DNA from 2 places in the Actinobacillus succinogenes 130Z genome. Region 1 is predicted to be linked to the other one. Evidence: riboswitches for the same ligand, from Rfam matches in the RefSeq annotation. Region 1 holds a riboswitch; the other holds the start of a gene.
What was found. A riboswitch is a leader RNA that binds a small molecule or an ion and turns the genes downstream of it on or off. The one in region 1 is predicted to bind thiamine pyrophosphate.
Positions count from the first base shown of each region.

Region 2: it holds a riboswitch for thiamine pyrophosphate, as region 1 does, so the genes downstream of both, thiM (hydroxyethylthiazole kinase) here and ASUC_RS06640 (ABC transporter substrate-binding protein) in region 1, are expected to answer to the same signal.

Region 1 is NC_009655.1:1,408,533-1,415,798, forward strand. It holds gene fdnG (formate dehydrogenase-N subunit alpha) at 1-1,635, opposite strand, end outside; gene fdhD (formate dehydrogenase accessory sulfurtransferase FdhD) at 1,939-2,757, shown strand; gene ASUC_RS06640 (ABC transporter substrate-binding protein) at 2,858-3,907, opposite strand; TPP riboswitch at 3,963-4,056, opposite strand; gene uvrD (DNA helicase II) at 4,166-6,361, shown strand; gene trpCF (bifunctional indole-3-glycerol-phosphate synthase TrpC/phosphoribosylanthranilate isomerase TrpF) at 6,431-7,266, opposite strand, start outside.
Region 2 is NC_009655.1:1,666,183-1,673,448, forward strand. It holds gene ASUC_RS07815 (phosphatase PAP2 family protein) at 1-540, shown strand, start outside; gene nagK (N-acetylglucosamine kinase) at 590-1,504, shown strand; gene ASUC_RS07825 (MmcQ/YjbR family DNA-binding protein) at 1,597-2,376, shown strand; TPP riboswitch at 2,474-2,566, shown strand; gene thiM (hydroxyethylthiazole kinase) at 2,676-3,485, shown strand; gene thiD (bifunctional hydroxymethylpyrimidine kinase/phosphomethylpyrimidine kinase) at 3,496-4,299, shown strand; gene thiE (thiamine phosphate synthase) at 4,292-4,957, shown strand; gene ASUC_RS07845 (ornithine carbamoyltransferase) at 5,093-6,097, shown strand; gene ASUC_RS07850 (5'-methylthioadenosine/adenosylhomocysteine nucleosidase) at 6,213-6,905, opposite strand; gene ASUC_RS07855 (thiol:disulfide interchange protein DsbA/DsbL) at 6,902-7,266, opposite strand, start outside.

The DNA of each region.
Region 1 (7,266 bases):
CATTAAATCGACATATTGAAGTTGATCCAGTTTCTTGGTGTACTGCTTAGGAAGATTATGGAAACCGAATTCATTGTCTTTAGTCGCATTTTCACCATATAGAGCTTTCAGCATACTGACTACAAATTTAGGCGTATTCTGCCAATAGTTTGTTTGACCGTCTACCGCCGTTTTAGGTGTGATACGATTGATATAACTTTCTAATGTAGTATCGGTCTCAATCGGCAACGGAATATAGCCCGGAAGCATGGACGGGAACAAGCCCATATCCGTCGTACCTTGAACGTTGGAATGACCGCGTAATGCGTTAATACCGCCGCCCGCCATACCGATGTTACCTAACAATAACTGAATCATCGCCATGGTACGGATATTTTGCGCACCGACGCTATGATGAGTCCAGCCTAAGGCATAGAGGATAGTCATGGTACGATCCGGTACCGCAGTAGAACCGATGGTTTCGGCGAATTCGAGGAACGCCTTTTGTTTGGTACCACAGATGCGTTCAACCATTTCCGGCGTATAACGTTCAACATGTTTTCTCAACAGGTTGATAACACAGCGCGGATCCTGAAGCGTTAAATCACGTTTCGGTTGACCGTTTTCGTCCAATTGATATGACCAAGTGGATTTGTCGTATTGACGTTTTTCCGCATCATATCCCGTAAATAAACCGTCTTTGAAATCAAAACCTTCATTAATCAGGAAAGAAGCGTTGGTATAGTGTTTTACGTATTCGTGCTGGATTTTATCGTTATCCAGAAGGTATTTGATGACACCCAGCAACAGGGCGATATCCGTACCGGAACGAATAGGAGAATAGAAATCGGCAACCGCAGCCGTACGATTAAAGCGGGGATCGACCACCATTAATTTCGCACCGTTTTGTTTTTTTGCTTCGATCGCCCAACGGAAACCCACGGGGTGAGCTTCAGCGGCATTACCGCCCATTACGACGACAACGTTCGCATTTTTTATATCAACCCAATGGTTGGTCATGGCACCGCGACCAAATGATGGAGCAAGACTTGCTACCGTTGGTCCGTGTCAGGTACTCGCTACGTTATCGATAAACAACAAGCCGAGCGAACGTGCCCATTTTTGGGAAATCAGCGCCGTTTCGTTGCTTGCCGCCGATGTGCAGAGAAATCCGGTGGTTAACCAACGATTGACCGGCGTACCCGATTCGTTGGTCGTCTGAAAGTTCGCATCGCGGTCTTCTTTCATTAATTTAGCGATTTTGTGAATGGCGTCGTGCCAGGAAATACGTTCCCATTTATCGGAACCCGGTGCACGGTATTCGGGATATTGGATTCGGTTCGGACTGTTGACGAAATCTAAAACGCCCGCGCCTTTCGGGCATAGCGCCCCACGGCTGACCGGATGATCCGGGTCGCCTTCCACATGGATTAATTTACCGCGGGAATTCATTGAGCCGTCACCCATGCTGTACATCAGCATGCCGCAACCGACTGCGCAATATGTGCAGGATTGACGAGTTTCTTTTGTCCGTAAAAGTTTATACTCGCGTGGTGCGGCAAATGCTGCGGTAGGCATTAAACCTAATGCTGCAACAGACGTCCCCGCCATGCCTCCTGCACAGACCTTAAAGAACTTACGTCTTGTGATCTGCATAGATTGTCCTTACTCCGAATGAGGAGATGGGTTAAGAAAAATTCGTTATGGAAATGTTAATCAAAAGTAAAAAATACCTAGATTAATGGCTTAAGAATACCGAGTTTTTATAGGTAAATCTATAACTAATCTTGTGCATATAGGTTATTTTCTGTGATTTAGGTCAATTTTTTAGCAAAATTGTCAAAAAAAACAGTAAATAAGAACGCTTTTTATTTAACCGTAATTTATTGATTTTCAGATTGTAGAGTCACACAATACATTCTAAAATATTTAAAAAATACGATTAAAAAGGACCGCACTTTGAATTCTACCACCATTACGCCCGTCACTTTCTTTCAAAAATCCGATGAAAAAGCCATTTTACAGAATAAGAGTGATGTTTTGGCGTTAGAAGTGCCGGCGGCATTGGTGTATAACGGTATATCTCACGCAGTGATGATGTGCAGCCCCGAAGACTTGGAAGATTTTGCCGTGGGATTTTCTCTGACGGAAGGGATTATTGACAAACCTGCCGATATTTACGGAATTGATGTGCTGGAAAGCTGTGGCGGCATTGAAGTGCAAATCGAATTGGCAACCCGGTGTTTTGTGCGACTCAAAGAAGTACGCCGTAATTTAACCGGGCGTACCGGTTGCGGTATTTGCGGTACGGAACAATTGGAACAGGTCATTAAAAAATTGCCGAAAACCGACCGCACTTTACATTTTGAGCTGAATTTATTGGATGATTGTCTGGCTAAATTACAACAGGCGCAGTCGCTGGGAAAACAAACCGGTTCAACCCATGCCGTTGCGTTTTTCTCGGCACAAGGCGAATTACTGGCAATCCGTGAAGACGTAGGGCGTCATGTGGCATTGGATAAACTGCTGGGCTGGCATGCTAAAAGCGGTCGTCCGCAAGGTTTCGTCGTCAGTACCAGCCGCGCCAGTTATGAAATGGTACAAAAAACCGCAATTTGCGGCATTGAAATGTTAGTTGCTATTTCTGCGGCGACGGATTTAGCCGTACGGACCGCGAAAGACACGGCTTTAACCTTGATCGGTTTTGCCCGCACAGGACGTGCGACAGTATATACGGGAACGGAACGTTTAAGCCTAAACGGGTTCGAAAGTAAGTAAGCAAGACGCGCAAAACAGGAAGTGCGGTCAAATTTCAGTGATTTTTTCATAACGGCATGAAGTGGGAACTTACATGCCGTTACCGTTAAATGTGCAAATATTATTGGTTTAGCGAAGTATCCGTCCAGCGCTGAATCAGGCGTTTGCTTTCTTTATCCGAACCGAAACGGATAACATCGAGATCGATGAAATTGACGGTTTGCGGCAGACGGGCTTTAGGGTAAGCCTTGGCATGAATATTTGTCGGCTGTTGATAAGAATTCGCTTCCCGCCAAGGGATTTCCTGCGCTTCCGCCGTTAATACCCAATCAGTGAATAATTTGGCGTTATCCAAATTTCTGGCGCCTTTGATAATGCTGGTGGCACCTAATGTATAACCTACGCCTTCACAAGGTAGTACGCCTTCGACCGGTGCGCCTTTTTCCCGTTCGCGCAAATAAGCGTTCATAAAACTGATATCCACTGCCACTTCGCCTGTCGCCAGATTACTGGTGGCCAAACCGCTTTTGGAAAATTGAGCCACGTTTTTATTCAGTTCGGTTAAGTAATCGAAGGCTTTATCTTCTCCCCACAGTGCCGCGAGGGTAGTGATAAAGGAATATCCCGTACCGGATACGCGCGGATCCGCATACTGAATTTGATTTTTAAAGCGGGGGGCTAATAAATCCTTAAAGCACTTCGGCGGTTTGACGTTCAATGCTTGCAACTTTTTGGTATTGACCCCGATGGCCAATTCCATCAGATAAATCACCGAGATGTAATCGCCTTGCTGGTCCATCAATTTTTTGAAGCGCGGCATAATGTATTTTTGATTCGGCGAACGGTATTTTTCCAATAACCCGAGATCCGCCGCCTGTAAATGGGGTTCCAAAGTGCCGCCGTACCACACGTCCGCCTGCGGATTATCCTTTTCGGTTCTGATTTTACCCAATACCGTGCCGGTGCTGTTGCGCACAAATTGAGTTTTTACATTGTATTTTTCACCAAAGGCGCGACTGATTTTTTCGCAAGCGGTATTTTGTACACTGCAATAAATATTTAATCTGCCTTCTGCCTGAGCCGTCATGGGGAGAAGCCAGCCGGAAAAGAGGTAAAGTGCGGTTAATTTTAGAATAGTTTTTTTGCGGTTTAATAGAACTGAATGAATCATTGATTTGCTCCCGTACAGATAAAAATAGAACAAGTCAACAGCTAAACGAAAGAGTCAAAACAGAAAATTAGTTTCCTACGCCAGTGCTAACTGTATCAGGTTCCCGGGTATTTTCTCAGCCGATTTTCGCGGCACCCCGACTAACGGGAAGCACTATAAATTGTTTGCATGCATTTGTAAATACGGGCGGATGAACGCATTGACAATTCATCCGTACTGTCTATAATTTAGTGTAAATTTAAACAGATATGAAATTTTATGGATATTTCAGAATTACTTGACGGCTTGAACGACAAACAGCGCGAAGCCGTCGCCGCCCCTTTAGGCAATTATTTAGTTCTTGCCGGGGCGGGGTCGGGCAAGACGCGCGTATTAACTCAGCGAATTGCCTGGTTGATTGCTGTAGAAGGTATTTCCGAAGGCAGTATTATGGCGGTCACCTTCACGAATAAAGCCGCAGCGGAAATGCGTCAGCGGATTGAATCCGCATTAGCCCGGTATTCCTCCCAGCGTTTATTCGGTATGTGGGTGGGAACCTTTCACAGCATTGCACACCGCTTATTGCGCGCTCATTACGCCGATGCCGGTTTACCGCAGGATTTTCAGATTTTAGACAGTGAAGATCAGTTACGTTTAGTCAAACGGTTATTAAAACTACACAATTATGACGAAAAAATGTATCCGGCGAAACAGGCCTGTTGGTATATCAATAATAAAAAAGACGAGGGATTAAGACCTCAGCAGATTGACGATATGAACGATCGCCAGGAACAGGAATGGATCAAAATTTACCGCATTTATCAGGACACCTGCAATAGAGCCGGATTGGTGGATTTTGCCGAAATCCTGTTGCGCGCTTATGAACTGTTTTTACATAAACCGTTGATTCTGCAAAATTATCAACGTCGATTCGGACAGATTCTGGTGGATGAATTTCAGGATACCAACAAAATTCAGTATGAATGGATTCGTTTGCTTGCCGGGAAAACGGGTAATGTCATGATTGTGGGCGATGACGACCAATCTATTTACGGTTGGCGCGGCGCTCAAATTGAAAATATTCAAAAATTTTTAGATGATTTTTCGCAGGCGCAAACTATTCGTCTGGAGCAAAATTACCGTTCCACCGGTAATATTCTGCAGGCGGCGAATCAACTGATTTCTCATAACAGCAACCGTCTTGGTAAGGATTTGTGGACGGAAGACGATAAAGGCGAACCGGTGGGCATTTATGCGGCCTTTAATGAACTGGACGAAGCCTTATTTGTGTCTTCGCAAATTAAAATCTGGCTGGAAGACGGCGGTAAACTAGACGAATGCGCCGTGTTGTACCGCAGTAACAGTCAATCCCGGGTGCTGGAAGAAGCGCTGATTCGGGCGCAGATTCCGTATCGTATTTATGGCGGTATGCGATTTTTCGAACGACAGGAAATCAAGGATGCGCTGGCATATTTGCGGTTGGTCAATAACCGCCATGACGACGCTGCATTTGAACGCGTGGTGAATACGCCGACCCGAGGTATCGGCGAACGTACGCTGGAAACCTTGCGTCAATTTACCCGAGAACGGCAGATTACTTTATGGCAGGCCACCCAAATCGCCATTCAGGAAAATAAGCTGGCGGGACGTGCCGCGACCGCCTTAATGCGTTTTGTGGAATTAATCAATTCCTTAGCGCAAGAAACGGAAGAAATGCCGCTATTTGCTCAAACGGATTTTGTGATTAAGCATTCCGGGCTGTATCAAATGTATGAACAGGAGAAAGGCGAAAAAGGAGAAGTGCGGATAGAAAATCTGGAAGAATTGGTATCTGCCGCTCGTGAATTTATTAAGCCGGAAGAAGCGGATGATATGTCCGATTTAACCGCGTTTTTAACTCATGCTTCGCTGGAAGCCGGCGAGGAACAGGCCGGTCCGCATCAATCCTGTGTACAGATGATGACCTTGCATTCGGCGAAAGGGCTGGAGTTTCCGCGCGTGTTTATGGTGGGTGTGGAAGAAGGGATTTTCCCGAGTTTTATGTCTTTGGAAGAACCCGGCCGTTTGGAGGAAGAGCGTCGTCTAGCCTATGTGGGCGTTACTCGTGCAAAGAAAAAACTGACCATTTGCTATGCGGAAAGCCGTCGTTTATACGGTAAGGAAGAACGCCATATTCCGTCTCGTTTCATCAATGAATTACCGGAAGAATGTATTCGGACGGTACGTTTACGCGGTACGGTGACCCGCGCTTACAACCGGTTGGCAGTCGGACAAAGTGCGGTCAATTCCGGACGTGTATTGAGGGGCGATGAGAACGAATGGAAAACCGGACAGAAAGTACGTCACGCCAAATTCGGACAGGGAACGATTATCAATGTGGAAGGAACGGATAACAATACGCGTCTGCAAATCGCGTTCCAAGGGCAGGGCATTAAGTGGTTGATAGCCCATTTAGCGAAACTGGAAAAAGTTTAAAATCCGATAAAGTTCGCGAAAAACAAAAAGAAGAGGAGAACCTCTTCTTTTTGTTTATAGGTCGATGAATTAACATTGCAAAATACGCTGGAAAAGCCGTGTGATTTTTTGCGGATCTTTCACGCCCTTACCGCTTTCCGCGCCGGAATTTAAATCCAAACCAAGACATTGCTGATCCAGTGCGGCGTCGATATTCTCCAGGGATATACCGCCTGCCAGCATAACTTTAGCTTTTAGCCGAGCGGGTATTTTTCGCCAATCGAAAGATTTTCCCGTACCGCCTCGGCAATTTCCGATTTTACTGTCCAGTACATAGCGATCAACATAGGGGATCTCAGAAAAAACGTCGGTATTTTTGACCGCACTTTCCAGATTATTTTCTGGCTCCACGTCAATGGAAATTGCTTTCCAAATTTGAATTCGGGACGGCAAGGCTACACGCAAATCTGCGATAAAAGCGTCGGTTTCCGAACCATGCAGTTGCACCGCATAAACCTGTAATTGGGCGGCGATTTTTACAATAAAATCAATAGATTGATTTTGAAAAACTGCGACGAAACGTAACGGGGCGGCGGCGGTCAGTTCCTGAGCCTGACGCAATGAAACCTGCCGCGGCGAACCTTCGGCAAAAATCAGTCCGCCGTATAATGCGCCGTTGATATACGCGGATTGCACATCCTGCGGGCGGGTTAACCCGCAGACTTTATTCTCGCCGAAAACCACGGCGCGTACCGCGTTATTCAAATCATCGCTGCCCATTAAGCTGCTGCCGATCAGAAACCCATGTGCGTATGTCGCCAACATGTTAACCTGTTGATGGGTATAAATACCGGATTCACTGATAATTCTCACATTTTCAGGAATTTGCCCGGCATATTTTTCCACCAGATTTTTTACGCGATTTA
Region 2 (7,266 bases), 260 kb from region 1:
GCTCCGATTTTCCCGAACCGTAAAAAATGGACGCTGGCGGTCATTGTCATGGCTCTCGCCACTTGCGTCACCCAAGGCATTAAAAGCGTGTCCAAAACCGTTTTTGCCGAACCTCGCCCTTTTGTTATCGAACTTGCAGAAAAATCCGGCGTTTCTACCGAATATTTCTATGATCACCCGCGTCAACAGCGGAAATTACTGGTAAATCAGTTCTATGCCGATAAATCCGAAACGCCGGCTTGGTTAAGCCGTCACCGCGAACATGAAACCGGCTACTCTTTTCCTTCCGGTCACACGATTTTCGCCGTCACCTGGCTGTTATTAGCGGTCGGTTTTACCGAAATCTACGGACGTTGCAAAACCAGCTCCAAAATCTTAGTAGCGACGACCTTCCTGTGGGCGTTATTAATGCTTGTCAGCCGTTTACGCCTCGGCATGCACCATCCCATCGATTTATTAGTCAGTTCCTTAATCGCCTGGATGATTAATTGCAGTGTTTTTTGGTATTTACGTAAAAAAGCGATCTTCGTCAAAGAATAAAGCGAAAAGTGCGGTTAAAATTTTCAAAATTTTTGCATAGGAGAAAGGTATGTTATACGGATTCGACATCGGCGGCACTAAGATAGAACTTGCCGTTTTCAATGAAAAATTAGAAAAACAGTACAGCGAACGCGTACCCACCCCGCAAAATAATTATGACGAGTGGTTATCCGTTATTGTCAGTCTGGTGCAAAAAGCCGACGCTAAATTCGGTTGTAAAGGCTCGGTAGGCTTAGGCTTGCCCGGTTTTGTCAACCGGGAAACGGGTATTGCCGAAATTACCAACATACGTGTTGCCGACAATAAACCGATTTTGAAGGATTTGTCCGAACGCTTAGAACGTGAGGTGCGGGCGGAAAACGATGCCAACTGTTTCGCACTTTCCGAAGCCTGGGATGAAGAAAATCACCAATATCCATTCGTGCTAGGATTAATTCTCGGCACCGGTTTCGGCGGCGGCCTGGTGTTCAACGGCAAAGTCCATTCGGGTAATATCGGCATGGCGGGAGAACTGGGCCATATTCAGTTGAATTATCACGCTTTAAAATTGCTCGGTTGGGATAAAGCGCCGATATATAAATGCGGTTGCGGTAATTCTGCCTGCTTAGACACTTATTTGTCCGGTCGCGGCTTCGAAATGCTGTATCGAGATTTACAGGGCGAATCGCTGCCCGCCAAACAGATTATCGAAAAATTTTACGCTGATGATAAAAGTGCGGTCGAATTTGTGAAACTTTTTGTGGAACTGGCGGCGATTTCCATCGGCAATATCATCACCGCGTTAGATCCCCATTTAATCGTGCTGGGCGGCGGTCTGTCCAATTTCGATTATCTTTACGACGCGTTACCGAAAGCGCTTCCTTGCCATTTGATGCGTAGTGCCAAAGTCCCTGTTATTAAAAAAGCCAAATACGGCGACTCCGGCGGCGTACGCGGTGCGACGGCGCTGTTTTTAACACGCTGATGATTTTTGTCAAAAGTGCGGTAAAAATTGACCGCACTTTTTTGTTTTTAGGCGTACAATATCTTTGTGGCAATTTGATTACGGAGGCAATCATGGCACAGAAAAATCTCAAACGGCAAGTCTTCGACTATGTGCTGACGCAGTACGGCTCCGAACCGGAATATTTATGGAAAACCTATCCCGATTACGCCGTTTTGCGTCATACGGATAACCGCAAATGGTATGCCATTGTGATGAATGTGCCGAAATCGAAACTCGGACTGAGCGGAACGGGAGCCATCGATATAATGAATATTAAATGTTCGCCGGAAATCCTCAGCACTTTTCTTGCCCAACAGGGGGTTCTGCCCGCCTATCATATGAATAAATCCCACTGGATGACTATTCGGCTTGACGGTTCGGTGGATAAAGACACGATTTTCTTTTTGCTTAACGGCAGTTTCGATTTAACCGCCACCCGCCAAGTGAAGAAAAAACTCGGTATCGCCCGTTATACGGAATGGATTGTGCCGGCCAACCCGAAATATTATGACGTAGAAAAAGAGCTGCGCGAAGGCGGCGAAATTATTTGGAAACAAAGCAATAATATTGCTGTGGACGATATTGTCTATATGTACGTCACCGCGCCGACGGCGGCAATCCGTTACAAATGTTTAGTGCTGGAAGTCAACATTCCTTATCAATTCCGGCATGATCGGCTGCAAATCAAACGAGTGATGAAAATCCGTTGTTTAAAAGAATACGATAAAAATCTTATTCCCCGCGTGAAAATGGCGGAATTCGGCGTTTCCGCCGTGCGCGGTCCCCGTCATATGCCTTATAGCTTAAAACGGGAAATTGAGGCATTAATCGGAGAACAAAAAGCATCATAACTCAAAGTGCGGTCAGAATTTCCGCTGTTTTTTGTGATCCCGCTCACAATTTTCATAAACTGTTTTGTTTTTTCAAAATAATCGGACTAAACTACAGACCCATTAGTCGGGGTGCCGCGTAAGCGGCTGAGATAACACCCGTGAACCTGATACAGCTAATACTGGCGTAGGAAACTAATTGCAGCCTCTTGAGCATAATTTGCGGCGGAATCGTTCTGCCCGCATGTCAAAGTCAACCGATTTTCTTTTCCTTTCGTCCTGTTGCTGTTTAACTTTATGCTGAAGACAAAAGGAACCTTATGCAATTCCGTTATTTATCCCTCGTGCGGCAGCAAGCGCCGCTGGAGCACTGCATTACCAATATCGTTGTCACTAACTTTTCTGCCAACGGCTTATTGGCTTTAGGCGCCTCACCCTTTATGTCCGCTATGCCGCAAGAAGTGACGGAAATCCAAAATTTCGCCCAAGCTTTATTAATTAATATCGGTACGCTGAATCAAAGCGATGTGGAAGCCATGTTAATCGCAGGCAAAGCCGCCAATCGTACGGGCGTGCCGGTGGTATTAGATCCCGTAGGTGCGGGCGCAACGCTCTTTCGCCGAAAAATCGTCGAACAATTTCTGGCTGAAATCAACTTTGCGGTCATTCGCGGTAATGCGGCGGAAATCGGCTTTTTAGCGGGAACGGACTGGCAAGGTAAAGGCGTGGACGCCGGTACCGGCGCCGATTCCGAAAATTTAAGCCGGCTCGCCCAAAGCGTTGCGCAAAAATATCGTTGTGTCGTCGCATTAAGCGGTGAAACCGATTTTATTAGTGACGGATTAAAAACCTACCAAATCTGTAACGGTACAAGGATGTTACCTAAAGTGACAGGGTCAGGATGTTTACTAGGTGCCGTGATCGCCGCATTTTTAGGCGTCAGCCCGCCGCAGGATTATTTTTCCGCCTGCACGGAAGCCTGCACGGTTTACGCAGTTGCCGGCGAACTTGCCGCTCAAGGGCTGAGCAACGAATACGGTAGTTTTGCGATGAATTTTATCAATCAGTTAGGGGCAATTCATGAAACCCGACTCGCCGATAAGGCACGAGTTCTCGCCCAACACGAATAAGGAGCATAATATGACAACACCACAGGTTCTCACCATCGCCGGTTCGGACAGTGGCGGCGGAGCCGGTATTCAGGCGGATATTAAAACCTTCCAAATGCGCGGCGTATTCGGTACTTCCGTGGTTACCGCCGTCACGGCGCAAAATACTTTAGGCGTCTTCGATATTCATCCGATTCCGGCGACGACCATTCAAGCGCAATTAAAAGCGGTTGCGGAGGATTTCACTCTTGGTTCGGCGAAAATCGGTATGTTAGGTAATGCGGAGATTATCGCCTGCGTCGCAGAAGGATTGGAACAATATCCGTTGCCGAATATCGTATTGGATCCCGTGATGATCGCCAAAGGCGGCACTCCGCTTCTGCAACAAAACGCCGTTGCCGCGCTGAAAAAATTAATCCTCCCTAAAGCGTATATCGTCACGCCCAATATTCCCGAAACGGAAGCGCTGACCGGCATTAAAATTCAAAACCATCAATCCGTTTTCGACGCTGCGCAGATTTTACTCGAATCCGGGGTGAAAAACGTAGTGATTAAAGGCGGACACAGCCAAGATTCGAAAAGCGCGGTCTGTACGGACTGGATTTTTACGCCGCAAGGCAATTTCACATTGGAATCTCCGCGTTTCGATACCCGTCACACCCACGGTACCGGCTGCACGTTTTCCGCCTGTATCGCTGCGGAGCTGGCAAAAGGTTGCAGCGTAGAACAAGCCGTTCGCACCGCGAAGAGCTACATTACCGCCGCTATTCGTCATCCGTTAAATATCGGGCACGGCCACGGGCCGACCAATCATTGGGCATATTCTCATGAATAAAATTAAATCCATGCTTTCCGTTTATTTTATCGCCGGTTCGCAAGATTGCCGTCACTTACCCGGTTCGCCGGTGGAAAATCTGTTGAATATTTTACAGCAGGCGTTAGAAGCCGGTATCACCTGTTTTCAATTTCGTGAAAAAGGCGAACGTTCGCTGGCACAGAATCCGCAGTTAAAACACCGGCTGGCTCTGCAATGCCAACAGTTATGCCGACAATTTAACGTGCCCTTTATCATCAATGACGACATCGGACTGGCATTAGCCATTCGGGCGGACGGCATTCATGTAGGGCAAAAAGATACGGCGGTCGAACGCATTTTATCCCGTGCCGACTATCGTCCCATTATCGGGTTGTCCATCAACACGCTAGAACAGGCGCAAGCTAATAAAGAACGGCTGGGTATCGACTATTTCGGTATCGGGCCGATTTTCGCCACCCAGTCCAAAGCGGACCACGCCCCTGCGGTGGGCATGGAATTTATCCGACAAATACATGAACTCGGCATAGACAAACCCTGTGTCGCCATCGGCGGTATTCACGAAGATAATACGGCGGAAATACGTCGTTTAGGAGCGAACGGCGTCGCCGTAATTTCCGCCATTACAAGATCCAACGACATCGCCCGCACCGTACAAAACTTAGCTTGCCATTCATAACTAAAAGTGCGGTCGGAATCCGGTAAGTTTTGCTGATGAATAAAAACCTTTAAAATTGCGACCGCACTTTTTGCTTTAACAGGTATGATAAAAACGATAAGATAACGCTCATACTCATTACAAGGAGCAAGCAGCATGCCATTTAATCTGAAAAACCGTCATTTATTAAGTTTAGTTCACCATACCCCCCGCGAAATTCAGTTTTTACTCGACTTGGCGCGGGAGTTAAAACACGCCAAATATACCGGCACGGAACAACCGCGTTTGAAAGGAAAAAATATTGCCTTAATCTTTGAAAAAACCTCCACCCGCACGCGTTGTTCCTTTGAAGTGGCGGCTTATGATCAAGGCGCGAATGTGACATATCTTGATCCCGTTTCCTCTCAAATCGGACATAAAGAAAGTATTAAAGACACGGCGCGCGTACTGGGGCGTTTATACGACGCTATCGAATATCGCGGTTTCAGTCAGCAAATTGTGAAGGATTTGGCAAAATATTCCGGCGTGCCGGTATTTAACGGGTTAACCGACGAATTCCATCCGACCCAAATGCTGGCGGACGTACTCACTATGCTGGAACACAGTACCAAACCGCTGAACGAAATCAGCTATGTTTATATCGGCGACGCCCGCAATAATATGGGGAACTCGTTGCTGTTAATCGGTGCTAAATTGGGCATGGATGTGCGGATTTGCGCGCCGAAAGCATTGCTGCCGGAAGAAAAACTGGTTGTCATGTGCCGGGAATTTGCCGAAGAAACCGGCGCACGCATTACAGTGACGGAGGATATTGATACGGCGGTGCGCAATGTGGATTTCGTACACACCGATATTTGGGTGTCTATGGGCGAACCGCTTGAAGCCTGGGGCGAACGTATTGATTTGCTGATGCCGTATCAGGTAACGCTGGACTTAATGAAACGTACAGGCAATCCCGGCGTGAAGTTTATGCACTGTTTACCGGCGTTTCACAACTGCGAAACCAAAGTAGGACAGGAAATTGCGGCAAAATATCCGGCGCTGGCAAACGGTATTGAGGTCACCGAAGAGGTGTTCGAAAGCCCGATGAATATTGCCTTCGAACAGGCGGAAAATCGTATGCATACCATTAAAGCCGTAATGGTTGCTTCATTGGCTTAACAGAAACACCCTGACAAAAACTCAGTAAAAAATCACCGCACTTTTGCAACATGCAAATGCGGTGATTTTTCTTTTTCGATTCGAAACGGATAAGCATACATTAAATCATGTTGCATTATTCCAATTCGGCCAACATACCCAATACCATTTCGCAAGACTGTTTAGCGGCAATAGGCAGAAATTCTTCAAAAGACATACCGGCTTCGCCGTCACCCGCATCGGAAATCGCCCGCACCACCACAAAAGGTACGCCGAAAGCATGACATACATGGGCAATCGCCGCTGCTTCCATCTCCACTGCGGTAACGGGTGGAAAATCCGCTTTAATTTGTGCCAAACGTTCACCGCCGGCAATAAAACTATCGCCGGAACAAATTAACCCTTGTTTAACGCGACGACCTTGTTTTTGTGCGATCTTCTCTGCAAGTGCGGTCAATTTTTCATCCGATTTAAAGGTGGCGGGGCAAGCGGGCAACTGCCCCTTGGCATAACCGAAAGCCGTGACGTCCGCATCATGGTAAGCGGTTTCCGTAGAGATAACGATGTCTCCCACTTTCAGCCCTTGCGCTACGCCGCCGGCAGAACCGGTATTAATAACCACATCCGGCTTGAAACCCTGTAACAATACCGTTGTACCGATTGCCGCCGCAACTTTCCCTATTCCTGATTGTAACAAAACGACGCTTTTTCCGTTAACTTCGCCTTCAAAAACAACCGCACTTCCTATTTTGTGTTCGGTTTTATCGGTCATTAGACCGGCTAAAATTTCCACTTCCTGTGCCATCGCACCGACGATACCAATTTTCATTCCGCTTTTTCTCTTGTTAATTGTTTAACTAAATAATCCATCACGGCGAAGGTGTAATCATCATTATATAACGTGCTGTTAGTTAAGGCGTATTTGCCCTGAATCACCACGAAAGGATAGGTAAATACACCGTATTTTTCCGTCATGTCCACCATATCGTTGAGCGCAGCGGAAATTTCCGGCGAATCATACATTTCTTTAAACGTTCGCCCGTCCACTCCTTTTTTTTCCAGCCATCTCAGCAAATTATTCATTTTGGACAATTTATTGTACATATGTTTGTCGGAGGTCTCCAACAGCAGGCTGTCCGAAACATCCTCGCGTCCCACCGCTTTCAGGCTGTAAAATGTCCGTGCCGAAA